DNA from 2 places in the Pseudoalteromonas sp. SG43-8 genome. Region 2 is predicted to be linked to the other one. Evidence: predicted binding sites of a transcription regulator. Region 2 holds the regulator's gene; the other holds the start of a gene.
The links. Region 2 encodes ArgR, which controls arginine synthesis, uptake and breakdown. Its sites were predicted from a motif close to ANTGAATANNTATTCANT; they were not measured.
Positions count from the first base shown of each region.

Region 1: gltB (glutamate synthase large subunit) is a predicted target of ArgR. The motif match lies at 1,642-1,659, and genes of this name have one in related genera.

Region 1 covers NZ_JACJEX010000001.1:333,821-341,463, reverse strand. Annotated here, with positions in the region: gene gltB (glutamate synthase large subunit) at 1-1,540, opposite strand, end outside; gene H5122_RS01605 (efflux RND transporter periplasmic adaptor subunit) at 2,239-3,492, shown strand; gene H5122_RS01600 (ABC transporter ATP-binding protein) at 3,535-4,245, shown strand; partial or broken gene H5122_RS01595 (ABC transporter permease) at 4,249-5,562, shown strand; gene H5122_RS01590 (ABC transporter permease) at 5,574-6,782, shown strand; gene H5122_RS01585 (sigma-54 dependent transcriptional regulator) at 6,854-7,643, shown strand, end outside.
Region 2 covers NZ_JACJEX010000010.1:98,058-105,700, forward strand. Annotated here, with positions in the region: gene H5122_RS15865 (ABC transporter ATP-binding protein) at 1-473, shown strand, start outside; gene H5122_RS15870 (Dyp-type peroxidase) at 522-1,421, shown strand; gene argR (transcriptional regulator ArgR) at 1,429-1,896, opposite strand; gene mdh (malate dehydrogenase) at 2,122-3,054, shown strand; gene ispB (octaprenyl diphosphate synthase) at 3,140-4,111, opposite strand; gene rplU (50S ribosomal protein L21) at 4,534-4,845, shown strand; gene rpmA (50S ribosomal protein L27) at 4,862-5,119, shown strand; gene cgtA (Obg family GTPase CgtA) at 5,258-6,415, shown strand; gene folA (type 3 dihydrofolate reductase) at 6,489-6,980, shown strand; gene H5122_RS15910 (DUF3718 domain-containing protein) at 7,059-7,436, shown strand.

The DNA.
Region 1 (7,643 bases), on a different contig from region 2:
TTACTTGCGCAAATTTTTGGCGGAAGTAATCATAAAGTGAACGATGCCCTTCACTAAGCACAGCAAATGGCGTGTCATCACCCATTGAGCCTGTCGCTTCTTGGCCGTTTTCACCCATTACACGAATAACGCTATCAAGCTCTTCGTTGGTATAACCAAACATTTTTTGATATTTAACTAGCGTTTCGTCATCAAATGAGCGATTACCGGCGTCTTGCTCAGTAAGTTCTTCAAATGGAACTAAACGTTTAACGTTTTCTTCAAGCCATGACTTGTAAGGATGGCGAGATTTTAAATCTTGATCGATTTCATCCGAGTGCCAGATTTTGCCAAGTTTAGTATCAATAACTAATAATTCACCTGGACCAACACGGCCTTTTTCAACCACTTCATCCGCAGTGTAATCCCAAATACCCACTTCTGATGCAAGCGTAATAAAACCATCTTGTGTAATTACATAACGTGCTGGGCGAAGTCCATTACGGTCAAGGTTACACGCCGCAAAACGACCATCCGACATAACAATACCTGCCGGGCCATCCCATGGTTCCATATGCATAGAGTTAAAGTCGTAAAATGCACGTAAATCGTCGTCCATTGCACGGTTTTTCTGCCATGCAGGCGGCACGAGCATACGCATAGCACGGAATAAATCCATGCCGCCTGCTAAAAATAGCTCAAGCATATTATCTAGGCTTGATGAATCAGAACCGGTTTCGTTTACAAACGGCGCTGCGCTTTGTAAATCAGGAATAAGCGGTGACGCAAACTTATAAGAACGTGCGCGTGCCCACTGGCGGTTACCTTCAATAGTATTAATTTCACCATTGTGTGCTAAATAGCGGAAAGGTTGAGCTAAAGGCCAACGCGGCTGAGTATTAGTAGAAAAGCGCTGATGGAAAACACAAATCGCACTCGTCATACGAATATCAGCTAAATCTAGGTAAAAATTAGGTAAATCCGCAGGCATCATTAAGCCTTTATAGATAGTTACCAAACCAGATAGACTTGCGATATAGAAAGCTTCATCATCAACAATGCGCTTTTCAGCGCGGCGGCGTGCTACATATAAGCGACGCTCTAAGTCTTTAGAACGCCAACCTTCTGGCGCGCTAACAAAAATTTGTTCAAAACCTGGTAATTGCTGTACAGCAATAGGACCCAACATAGATGGGTCGGTTGGTACAACACGCCAGCCTAAAATATTTAGCGTTTCTTTTTCTAATTCTTCGCTAAGTATTTGTTTTGCAGCTTGTGCTAAAACAGGATCTGAATTTAAAAATATCATACCCACTGCGTAGTTTTTGCCTAAGTGCCAATTATGTTCACTGGCAATTGCACGGAAAAAGCTATCTGGTTTTTGTAATAATAAACCACAGCCATCACCTGTTTTACCATCGGCAGATATACCGCCACGGTGCTGCATGCGATCAAGCCCCGTAATAGCAGTACGAATAAGCCTATGACTAGCTTGACCATTAACTTGGGCTATTAAGCCAAAGCCACAATTTTCTTTTTCTAACTTTGAGTCGTATAACATAGACCCCTCCCCTTGCTGCACTGTTAGCGTGGATGAACTGCTCGACGATTTGCTAACAGACGGACAAAACTAGCCTCTATCTTAAATAGAGTCAATAGCACTTTGAATACATATTCACATTCTTGAATATTTCTCACTTCATAGCAAGATTTCTTTTTATCATTATTTTTAACATTTAGCGTTATTTTAACCACTATTTTTTCATGACACTGGTGTCAAGTTTAACATATTGTAAAAAACACAAGCGCCCAAAGTCGCAGCTTACGTAAACGTAAAGGTGAGCAAAAGTGAATAAGTATTCAACTAATGAAGGGCTATTCAGTTAACATTTAGATAGTTTTATGCTATTTCATTACTTTAATGGCTTAACATCCCCGATTATTGCTGCTCATTAGTATAGTTATGAAAGTTCATGTCATTTTTTGTACATTAATAGTGAATTTTTATTTAAAGCGGTGTCCGATGCGGACATAAAAACTGTCCGCGGACATCATTTTCAAGAACAAAAAATAAAAAGCACTTTAATATCAATGTGATAATAGTTGGCATATTAATCGTATAGCTTTACATATAATCGCTAATTGGAATTACTATGTTTACTCTAAGCTTATTTTTGCTCTCTCCTATTGCCGCCATTTGCACAGCAGCTTTATTAATGCTGTGCGAAAAATACATAAAAGCAATGTAGGGGGAATTAAATGATTAAAGATACCAGCGCACAAGACGTACAAGTAAAGGCACCTATAAGCTATAAAAAATACGCGATAATCACTGCGATTGTTTTCATTGTGGTCTCTACAGTTGCTTATATTTTTTTAACTAACCATAGCGCTAAAAGCTCTATTAGCCGCTCAAAAGTACAGGTTGCAAAAGTACATGTTAAAGCGCTCATTCGAGATATTGCCGCCAGTGGTAAAATTGTTGCTGCTAATGCTCCTAAAATCTACAGTCCAGAACGTGGATTTATAGATTTAAAAGTAAAGGCCGGCGATACAGTAAAGCAAGGCAACACACTTGCCCTGCTGCAAAGCCCTGAGTTAACTAACGAATTAAAGCAACAGGAGTCTGTACTTAAAAGACTACAAGGCGAGCAGCAAAGGCAGCATTTGCAAGCAAGACGCCAAACACTCACCTTAAATAAAACACTCGATATGGCACAAGTTGAGCTTAACGCCGCTGAGCGCGAAAATCGTCGCGCGCAGTTATCAATACAACAACACTTAATTAGCCAAATTGATCTTGAAAAAGCAGTTGATGATTTATCACGTGCAAAGCTCTCATATAAACATGCACAACAAGAGGTACTGCTTGCCAAAGACACGCTCGCCTTTGAACTACAAGCTGCTAAAAGTGATGTGACCCGCCAACAACTTATTGTTGATGACTTAATCAGAAAAGTAAGCAACCTATCTATTAAGGCTACCGTTACTGGGATCGTGGGTAACCTACTTGTGCAACAAAAAGCCGCTGTGACACAAAGCCAACCTCTTATGACACTCGTCGACTTAAGTAATTTCGAAGCGGAACTCCAAGTACCTGAAAGTTATGCAAACGAATTAGGGCTCGGTATGGAAGTAGAGCTTAAGTTAGGCAATGAAACAGTGATGGGGAATTTATCCGCCATATCCCCAGAAGTTAATAATCGTGAAGTAACAGCACGCGTCCGATTTAAAGGTGTTACTAACAACATCCGTCAAAACCAACGCTTAACTGCACGTATTTTACTCGACAACCGAGAAGGTGTAATGCAGGTAAAACGCGGCGCTTTTATGCAGCAAGGCGGAACTTTTGCTTATAAGGTAGAAGGCAATATTGCAAAGCGTATACCTATTACAATAGGCGCCACCAGCATTAATGCGGTTGAGCTTTTGAGCGGACTAAAAGAAAACGATGAGATTATTATTTCAAGCTACAGCGACTTTAAGCAAGCCGATACGATTTTATTAAATTAAACAGACGTTCTCAACCAACGCTAAAAATAATTAGGAACAACCATGTTACAAATGAACAACGTAAGTAAAGTATACCAAACAGAAATGGTACAAACCCATGCGCTTCGAGACTTTAACCTGCAAGTAAACGAAGGCGAATTTATTGCTGTTACTGGTCCTAGCGGCTCAGGGAAAACAACCTTTTTAAATATTGCAGGTATGCTCGAGCCTTTTAACGAAGGTGAGTACCTGTTGGATGGCGTTAATGTTGGCAGCCTAAACGATAACCAACGTGCTGATTTACGTAATCAAAAAATTGGCTTTATATTCCAAGGCTTTAATTTAATCCCCGATTTAAATTTATATGAAAACATAGAAGTTCCTCTTCGCTACAGAGGGATTAAAGCAAATGAGCGAAAACGTCGAATTGAGCAATGCCTTGAACAAGTTGGTTTAGCATCTCGCGCTAAACACTTACCTCAACAACTCTCTGGTGGCCAGCAACAACGTGTGGCAATAGCCCGTGCGCTTGCTGGTGAACCTCGTTTTTTACTTGCCGATGAGCCAACAGGTAACCTTGACAGCTTAATGGCTCGCCAAGTTATGGAGTTACTTGAACAAATCAATCGCGACGGTGCCACTATTGTAATGGTAACGCATGATAGCGAATTAGCCCGCCGTGCTCCGCGTAATATTCAAGTAGTTGATGGGCAACTTGCCGACTTTACACTTTATCAAGGCGCGCAAACTATAAAAACAGCATCGGGGGTTTAACTAATGTTTATTCATTATTTAGATTTAAGTTGGCGCAGCTTCAAACGCACCCCACTGGTTAGCTTTTTAATGGTACTGGCCATTGCGATAGGTATAGGCATAACAATGACCAGCCTTAGTGTTTATCACATGATGTCGGCCGATCCTGTCCCAGAAAAAAGCAGCCAACTTTACAGTGTGCAATTACAAACAATGGACGATGGTAGTACGTGGTGGACAGAAGATAACATGCCACTGCAACTGACCTATCAAGATGCTGAGAACTTATTAAACGCACCCACGCCAGAGAAAAAAGTGGCTATGATGCGTACCGGCTTTTCAGTTTATCTAGACTCCAACAAAATAAAACCTTTTATAGGTAATGCTCGCATGACAACGCCTGACTTTTTTAGCATGTTTAATTTGTCATTTTTATACGGGGGGGCTTGGAGCAAAGAGCAAGAAGACTCTGCCGCACCTGTGGTTGTTATTACCCAAGAGATAAACGATAAACTATTTGCTGGAAAAAACTCTGTCGGAGAACTGATTTACTTAGATGATGCAAGCTATCAAGTAGTTGGTGTTATTAACCATTGACCTCTCAATATTAAATATTATGATTTAAATAACGGTGCATTTAATCAAGTAGAAGAGTTATTTATGCCCTTTAGCTTAATAAAGACAAAAGAGCTAGTAAGTTGGGGCAATAGCAATGGATGGAAACACGAAAACACACCAACCTTTGCAGATAAACTGCAATCTGAACAAGTATGGATCCAGTTTTGGGCAGAGCTAAATACGCTTGAACAAAAACAAGCCTATCAAAATTACTTATTAGCCTATATGCAAGAACAACAAAAACGTGGTCGATTTAATCGTAAAGAACTTGAGTATAAACTTCGCGATGTAAACCAATGGATGCAATACAACAACGTCGTCACCGAAGACAATAAAATTTTAGTGGGCCTGAGCTTTATGTTCTTAGGTGTCTGCTTAGCCAATATTTTAGGTTTACTTTTAGCTAAGTTTTTACGCAGAGCGCCAGAAGTAGGTGTAAGACGCGCATTAGGTGCTAGTAAAAGGCAAATATTTTTACAGCACTTAGTTGAGGTCGCCATGCTTGGCTTTATAGGTGGCATGCTAGGAATTGTACTAGCACAACTTGGTTTAATGGGCGTAGGGCAAAGCTACGACTACTATGAAAACTTAGCGACAATGGATTTAACCATGCTATTTAGCGCCCCATTGATTGCAATTACAACCTGCATTTTAGCTGGTTTATACCCAGCTTGGTTAGTGTGTAAAACCAATCCTGCTATTTATCTTAAGAGCCAATAAGGAATGTCACAATGTTAGAAATAAAACCTATATTTAACGCCTTATGCCGCTCAAAGGTGGGCGCTGTATTACTGCTAATTCAAATTGCAATTACCACAGCTATCGTCAGTAATGCTGCATTTATTATTCAAGATAGAATTAGCTATTTAAACCAAGAAACGGGCTACCCTGAACAAGATATATTTAAGTTTAATGTAATGACCTTTGGTACTGATATTAACTTAAGCCAGCAGTTTGAGCTTGATGAAAGCATGCTTAGAAAAATGCCAGGCGTAGTTGATGCCGCATTAAGCAGTAGTATTCCGCTATCAGGGGGTGGCAGCGCTTCGAGCTTTAATTTAAAACCTGCTCCACAAGAAGGCCTAAGTGTCAGGACCGCTTATTTTTTTATAGATGACCACGCAATTAATACCTACGGCGTTAACTTAATTGCAGGGCGAAACTTTACCGAAGATGAAGTGCTCGTTACAAACGAAATTACACAAAAGCGCACCAACGTCACTATAGTCACTAAAGCCTTGCTTGATGAGCTCTACCCTGATGGAGATGGTTTAGGAAAAATAGTTTATTTTGGTGACCTACCACTTAAAGTTATTGGCGTGATCGGAAAAATGAAAGGCCCGTGGCTCAAAGACAGTAAACCCGATAATCTTGCGTTTATTCCTTATATTAAAGCAGCAAGTTATGCACAAGTTGCCGTTCGTACTAAGCCTGGTCAGCGAGCAGCTGTAATGAAAGAAATAGAAAATGCTATGCTCGAAAATTACAGCAAACGCGTTATTAACAACATTAAAGGGCTTGATGAATTAAAAAATGAGTATACCGCTCAAGATCGCCTAATGATGCGCATGCTCATAGTATTAATCACTATTTTAGTGCTTATAACCGCTCTCGGTATTTTTGGCTTAACCTTATTTAATATTAGCAAACGTACTAAGCAAATTGGTACACGCAGAGCACTTGGCGCAAGAAAGTCAGCTATTGTTAGCTACTTTTTAGTAGAAAATGCATTAATTTGTAGCCTAGGTTTAGCCTTAGGGGTAGTAACAGCAATACTACTTGGGAAAATGTTAATGCAGTATTTTTCTATAGCCGCACTACCGCCAAGTTATATAGCCGTTACCGCCATTGCCGTATTTTTAATGAGTTTACTTGCAGTATTAGCGCCGGCTAAACGCGCTGCCAATATTTCGCCCAGTATCGCAACTCGCACTATTTAATAATATGTAAATCACTATGCTACACTGCTTAGTAAGGCAGTGTAGCCATTAAAAAATTATAAAAATAACCTATGACTCATAAAATACTCATTGTTGATGATAACCAAGCAGTACTCGACGCACTTTCATTGTTGCTCGAGATCCACGATTTTTCGGTAGTCACTGCAACAAATCCATTTGATGCTTTGCAAATAGTTCGCTATCAGCGAATTGAGCTTGTAATTCAAGACATGAACTTTACCAGCGACACCACCTCTGGCGAAGAAGGTAAAGCCTTGTTTTATGAACTACGAGAAATAAACCCACACCTACCTATTATACTTATTACAGCCTGGACCGAACTTGCCACCGCCATTGAGCTTGTAAAAGCCGGTGCTGCTGATTACTTACCAAAACCCTGGGATGATGCAAAACTACTAGTTTGTATCGGTAACTTAATAGAACTAGGCAGTGCAAAAAAAATAGTGGCGACGCATAATCGCCATCAACAAGAACGTGAAGGTACATTTAAAAATGCAGATCTTGCTGGGCTAATATTTAAAAGTACTGCGATGGAACGACAGGTTACTATGGCGCTTCAAGTGGCTAAATCTGATATATCTGCATTAATTACAGGCCCTAATGGTAGTGGCAAAGAGTGTATTGCGCATATTATTCAAAAAAACTCCCCGCTTGTATCGCAGCCTTTTATTAAGGTAAACGCCGGTGCACTACCGCAAGAACTTATAGAAGCCGAGCTTTTTGGCGCTGAAGCCGGTGCATATACGGGGATAACCAAACAACGTATTGGTCGATTTGAAGCAGCTGATGGCGGTACGTTATTTTTAGATGAAATTGGTAATTTACCACTTTCAGGACAAA
Region 2 (7,643 bases):
CACACTCAAAAGAAGAGGCGTTTGCGTTTTCAGATACACTTGCCATTATGCATCGCGGTAAAATTGAGCAACAAGGCACGCCTGAGCAGCTTTTTGCAGCTCCATGTTCAAAGGAGGTTGCAGAGTTTCTGGGTCAGGGCATATACTTAAGCGCAGAAGTGTTAACCGCAACTGAATATAAAACACCATTTGGTTTAGTCGAATCTTATGTTGAGAGTAAGCATAATGTAAGTGCAGGGCTTATATATGTGCGCCCTCATCAAATAGAATTAGTGGCAGATAACCAAAGTGACAAATTCAGCAAGCGAGCTACAATCATAAGTCGTCGCTTTATTGGTTCGGCGTATGTTTATTCGCTTGTTATTGATGAACAAGAAATTGAAGTTGCTGCACAATATGGCCAGTCATTTGAAAATAATGATCAGGTTATAATAAAAATAAAACCTCACACGGTGAATTTTTTCGAATCGTAATTAATTTGTTATTCGCTGTGTTTTTATCTGTAAAACTAAGGAATAACAATGGCGCAAGCGCAATCAGGGATTTGTGCTGAAGCAAACTTACACGGTTTGCACTTATTTTTTAATGTGTTTGATGGTCAAGACGAATCACTTCGCGCAAAGTTAAAACAAGTAAGCGCTATAGAAGAAGAGTTTAGCGATCAATTTTCAGAATCAATGCTCTCTTGTATGGTTGCTATTGGTGCGCAATACTGGCCGCATATCCTCCCTGAATACATTCCAAGCGAGTTACAGAGCTTTCCCAATATAACCCATAGCGATCACCAAATGAGCGTACAACCGTGCGATTTATTTGTGCAAATTCGCTCTGACCGTGAAGATGTTAACCATTTATTTGCGCTGCAAATTTTAAAATTATTTGCCCCCGATGTTGAGCTGGTGGAGCAAATTCGTAATTTTCGTTTTTTAGATGGTCGTGATTTTAACGGTTTTATTTATGGTGGCGACACCGCACATGGAAGAAAAAAGCGCGCTACGGCTTTAATCAGCAACCCTGGTAGCTTTGAAGATCAGGGGAGTTATATTCATGTTCAGCGTTATAAACATGATCTAACTATGTGGCAGCATTTATCATTGAGTGAGCAAGAGCAAATAATGGGACGTACGCGTCTTGATAACACGCTAATTACCCCAGCGATCGAAACCAGCCATGCTTCGCGAAGTGAGCTAAAAGACGAAGACGGACAACCGCTACTATTAAATCAAAGCATGCCTTATGGCGACGTGTATGAGCAGGGAATGTTATCAATTACATGCGCTTGTACGGGCACCGCATTTGAAAAAGTACTTAATAGTCGTTTAGGGGAAGGGGATTGCTACGACCACTGGCTTGATTTTACTCAAGCCGATATGGGCTCTGCTTTCTTTGCACCTTCAATAGGGTTTTTAAAACAAATTTAATTTGCTATTAAACCGTATCAAATAAAATGCGAACGCGTTCAAGTGTTACATCTATTTCAGATATTTTAGCAGGAGCGATAAAAATAGTATCGTCGCCTGCAATTGTTCCTAGTACGCCATCTGCTTTACCTAATGAATCTAATAAACGTGCAATAAGCTGAGCAGCACCTGGGCTGGTACGAATGATGATCATCATTTCGTTGTGCATAATGTCGATTACTAATTGGCGTAATGGGCTTTTAGCCGTAGGTACACCCATTTCAGCAGGTAAGCAGTAAACCATTTCTTGTTTGGCATTACGTGTGCGTACAGCGCCAAACTTACTTAACATGCGTGATACTTTACTTTGGCTTATATTGTCAAAACCTTGATCTTTTAACGCATCAACTATTTCGCCTTGAGAGCCAAAATTTTCTTCTTTTAATAGTGATTTAAATGCTTTTACCAGTGCTTCTTGTTTATCTTGTGGTTGCATAGTCTTTATTCGTTTTTGTTATTTATGCCGCAAATTCTACACAAAAATGAATAATTATGCAGCAGTTGTTTAGTTAACTTGCCAGTTTGATGCGTTAAATCACATAAGTTTACGACTATGGTCGAAAATATACTTGAAATAGACAGGATAAATTTGTTTTTAGTCGCTAATTTCATTATCTTAAGAGCCACAAATGTTTCCTACCTCAAATTACGGAGAATTCCAATGAAAGTTGCTGTATTAGGTGCTGCAGGCGGTATCGGCCAAGCGTTGTCTTTATTATTAAAAACAGGCTTACCAGCTGGCTCTGAATTATCACTTTATGATGTTGCACCAGTAGTACCAGGTGTTGCGGTTGACCTTTCTCACATCCCAACAGATGTTAAAGTTGCAGGCTTTGGCGCAGACGATTTAAATAAAGCGCTTGAAGGCTCTGACATCGTTCTTATCCCAGCGGGTATGCCGCGTAAACCAGGTATGGATCGTGCTGATTTATTCAATGTAAATGCTGGCATCATCAAAACGTTAGCAGAAGGCATTGTTGCCAGCTGTCCTAAAGCGTTAGTAGGTATTATTACTAACCCAGTAAATGGCACAGTTCCAATTGTTGCTGAAGTATTCAAAAAAGCAGGTACTTACGACGCTAAACGCGTATTCGGTATTACTACGCTTGACGTTATTCGTTCAGAAGCATTTGTTGCTGAACTTAAAGGCGTAGACGTAGCAACTGTAAAAGTACCAGTAATTGGTGGTCACTCAGGCACAACTATTCTGCCTCTACTTTCTCAAGTTGAAGGTGTTTCTTTCACTGATGAAGAAGTTGCTGCACTTACTCCACGTATCCAAAATGCGGGTACTGAAGTTGTAAATGCTAAAGCAGGCGGTGGTTCAGCTACGCTATCTATGGGTGCTGCTGCAGCTCGTTTTTGTATGTCTTTAGTTAAAGGCCTACAAGGTGAAGAAGTTGTAGATTACGCTTACGTTGCTGTTGAAAATGGCGATGCAGAGTACTTTGCACATCCAGTACGTTTAGGTAAAAACGGAGTAGAAGAAATTCTTTCTTACGGCGAACTAAGCGCATTTGAAACAAAAGCAAAAAATGACATGCTTGAAACTCTGAAAAAAGACATCAAAGAAGGTGTTGATTTCATGGCGTAATAGCCGGTTTAAGCAACAAAAAAGCCTGCATTTGCAGGCTTTTTTATTGCTCAGAATTAATGTCACACTGTGTAACTAGTTAAAACTAGTGGTCGCGGTCAACCGCAATACGGGCAAGGCTTATAAGTGCTTGCTTATAGTCAGACTCAGCTAAAAAGTCTAAACAGGCTATGGCTTTTTCGGCCTCAAGCTCTGCTTTTTGCATTGTAAACTCAAGCGCATTAGTTTGTTTTAGTGCAGTTAAAATTTCTTCTAAATGCTCCATACCATTACTGTGCTCTATTGCATCACGAATGAGCTGTGTTTGCTGCTCGCTACCATGTTGCATAGCATAAATAAGCGGAAGGGTTGGTTTGCCTTCAGCTAAATCATCGCCAATGTTTTTACCTAGCTGCTCAGCATCTGCATTGTAATCGAGTACGTCATCTACTAGTTGAAACGCAGTACCTAAATGCATACCGTATAGGTTTAGTGCATCAAGTGTCGCTTGGTCTTGCTCTGTGATAATGGCAGCAAGGCCTGTAGCTGCTTCAAATAATTTAGCCGTTTTAGAGTAAATAACCTGCATATAGCTGGCTTCAGTCGTATCTGGGTCATTGCAGTTCATCAGCTGCAATACTTCACCTTCAGCAATAATGTTTGTTGCATCGGCAAGTACTTGCATAATCTGCATTTTTCCAAGGCCAACCATAAGCTGAAATGAGCGAGTGTAAATAAAGTCACCAACCAATACGCTAGCAGCATTACCAAATTCAGCATTTGCTGTAGGCGTGCCACGTCGTAAGTTTGATTCATCTACAACATCATCATGCAATAGCGTTGCTGTATGGATAAACTCAACAATTGTTGCAAGTGTTATGTGATCTTTACCCTGATAACCGAGCGCTTTGGCTGCTAAAATAGCCAGCATTGGACGAACGCGTTTGCCGCCACTGTTAACTATATATAAACCAAGCTGATTAACTAACGCCACATCTGAGCGCATTTGCGCATGTATAAGTTGATTGACGTCATTCATATCGCTTTCGATTAACGCCTGGATAGCTTTTATATCCATTGATCTCCGAGCCAATTTTTATGTGTGAACGGCGCAGATTGTACAACAAAAAATGCACTAGCTCGATATTTTGTGACGATTGATTGAAAAAACACTATTAAAGTACTTAATTTAGACTGAATTAGCCAAGATAACTGATTAATTGATAATCAATATACAGTTTATGGTGTGCTTAGATATTGAGCTGTGAGGGTCATATTTGAGTACATTAATTTATTTCGGCTAAGAGTTAAAAAGCGCTTGGCAAAAGGGCCAATTAATATAAAATGGGGTAAATATTGAATTGCTCTCAAAGCAGCTACTTTTTATTCATTTTAATTACAAAATAGGCTTGCTAGTTATTTCGCGTTAGCGTAAACTTCGCGCCCTATCGAAGAATATTTTAGTTGCGCCGATTTGAGGGTGCACAGACGGAGTTAATTATGTACGCGGTTTTCCAAAGTGGTGGTAAACAGCATCGTGTGACTGAAGGTCAAACGATTCGTCTTGAAAAATTAGACGTTGAAACTGGTGCGGCAGTAGAATTTGATTCAGTACTTTTAGTTGCTGATGGTGAGAAAATCGAGATCGGTGTACCGTTCGTAAACGGTGGCAAGATAACAGCTGAGGTTGTTTCACATGGTCGCGGTGAGAAGATTAAGGTTGTTAAATTTAGACGCCGTAAGCATTCTCGTAAGCAAATGGGCCATCGTCAATGGTTCACTGAAGTTAAAATCACTAGCATTAGCGCTTAATTAGAGGTACTTAGAAATGGCACATAAAAAAGCAGCTGGTAGTACTCGTAACGGTCGCGATTCAGAAAGCAAACGCCTAGGTGTTAAGCGTTTTGGTGGCGAATCAGTTCTAGCGGGTAGCATCATTGTTCGTCAGCGTGGAACTCGTTTCCACCCTGGTACTAACGTAGGTATCGGTAAAGACCACACTATCTTCGCAAAAGCAGATGGTAAAGTTCAGTTTGAACAAAAAGGTCCTTTAAACCGTAAATACGTAACTATCGTAACTGAGTAATCAGTAAGGTAGTTAAAAACCCCGCCTTTGCGGGGTTTTTTGTTTTGTAGTCAGCCAATATATACCCAAGCCTGCATTTGTGCTGGCTTGGGTATATAATAGAGTTATTAAACAAGCCAATCCCTAAAGTGAGTAATCATGAAGTTTGTAGATGAAGTAGAAATTCGCGCAGAAGCTGGAGACGGTGGCAGCGGCATCGTGTCTTTCCGTCGTGAAAAATATGTTCCAGATGGTGGACCAGACGGCGGTGACGGTGGAGACGGTGGTAGTGTTTATCTACAAGCTGATGAAAACTTAAATACCTTAATTGATTATCAGTTTGAGCGCTTCCATAGAGCTGAACGTGGTACTAACGGTCGTAGCCGTAACTGTACAGGCCGAAAAGCTGATGACTTATTTGTTATGGTGCCTGTGGGCACGCGCATCATGGATGTTGATACCCAAGAGGGACTTGGCGATTTAACGCAACATGGTCAACGAATTTTGGTTGCAAAAGGTGGTTTCCACGGCTTGGGGAATGCGCGTTTTAAATCAAGTACTAACCGAGCACCTCGTCAAAAAACATTAGGCACACCAGGTGAAGTACGTAACTTAAAATTAGAGTTACTATTATTAGCTGATGTTGGTTTACTTGGATTACCAAATGCCGGTAAATCTACGTTTATCCGCAGTGTATCTGCAGCAAGACCAAAAGTAGCTGATTACCCATTCACGACGCTTATTCCTAATTTAGGTGTAGTACGTCCTGAAGCAAATAAATCATTTGTTATAGCCGATATTCCGGGTCTAATTGAAGGTGCATCTGATGGCGCAGGCCTAGGTATTCGCTTTTTGAAACATTTAGAGCGTTGTCGTGTGTTGTTACACATTATTGATGTAATGCCGGTAGATGGTTCAAACCCTGTTGATAATGCGTTTTCGATTATTAACGAACTGCACCAATACAGCCCTAAATTAGCTGAGAAGCCACGCTGGTTAGTATTTAATAAAATAGATTTATTACCAGAGGATGAAGCAAAAGCGTTATGCGAATCGATTGCAGAAGAGCTGGGCGAAACTGAAAATATCTATCACATTTCAGCAATTAATAAACTTAACACTCAACCATTAATCCACAACATAATGACACTACTTGATAGCATGCCTAAAGAGAAGTTTGTACAAGTGGAAGATGAAGAAGTTGAATTTAAGTGGGATACCTATCATGAAAAAGCCACTAAAGGTAAGGGCAATGATGATGATTGGGATGACTGGGATGAAGATGATTACGACGTAGAAGTTGTCTACGAGCGTTAATTAAATAGAATTTACTAAAAAGGAGCTTATGCTCCTTTTTCTTTTTTTAAGAATAAAGTACTAGGTGTTTATTATGATAATTTCAATGATTGCAGCAATGGCAAATAACCGTGTAATTGGTCTAGATAATAAAATGCCATGGCATTTACCTGCAGATCTTCAGCATTTTAAAAAGGTCACTACGGGTAAGCCTGTGATCATGGGTCGTAAAACTTTTGAGTCTATAGGCCGTCCATTACCTGGGCGCCGTAATATTATTATTACTCGAAACAGCGAATATACTGCACAGGGTATTGAAGTAGTAACTACGCCAGATGCCGCATTAGAACTCGTTACTACAGCTGAAGAGGTAATGATTATTGGTGGTGGTAATATCTATGAGCAATTTTTACCAAAAGCAGAACGCCTGTATCTAACTTTTATCGATTTAGATGTTAAAGGCGATACACAGTTTCCTGATTACAATAAAGTTGCTAATTGGGACGTGAAAGAAGAGCAAGAAAACCATCCGGATGACAAGAATTTATCTAGTTATAAATTCGTAACTTTATATAAAGAACGTTAACATTATTGCGTAAATTTTGATAGATTGATATAATATTCGACAGTCTATATAAGAACAAAGTATTATAAAGGGTTTGTCATGTTTAAATTACCAAAGCTAGTTGCACTTACTGCCGTTGTAGCTGTTAGTTCGTTTTCGTATACAGCACCTGTAAATGCTGAAGATCAATTAGCAGTATCTATTTGTGAATATATTGCGGCAGACGATAAAAACCGATTACGCAGCAAGCTTAAAAGCTCTCGTGTAAAAATTCGTAATATTTATGATGCAGTACAATGTAATGGTAATAACCTATTACGTCATGCTGTTGCTAGTAATGCAGTAGATACTGGTGAGTATATAGTTAAAAACTTATCAAAAAGTGCGTTAACAGATGGTGCTGATATTGCTTGGGCTGAAGGTAATTTTGCCAGCTCACCGCTTATTGCAGTAATTAAAGAGCGTGCAGGTCTTTAATTATAAAAAGGTTTTGTAACGCGACCTTTAGTTAAAAATTTATTGGTCTGGGTTTGTTATTTATAGCAAACCCAGGCATTTTTCATTTAGCTAATGTAATCTCACCCCACAACAAAATCATTAATAAACTTCATAACTTACCTGCTCATTTTAAATAACCAAAAATGTAGAGTCTCTGTTTAATAAACAGCTTCAAATTTACTTCTT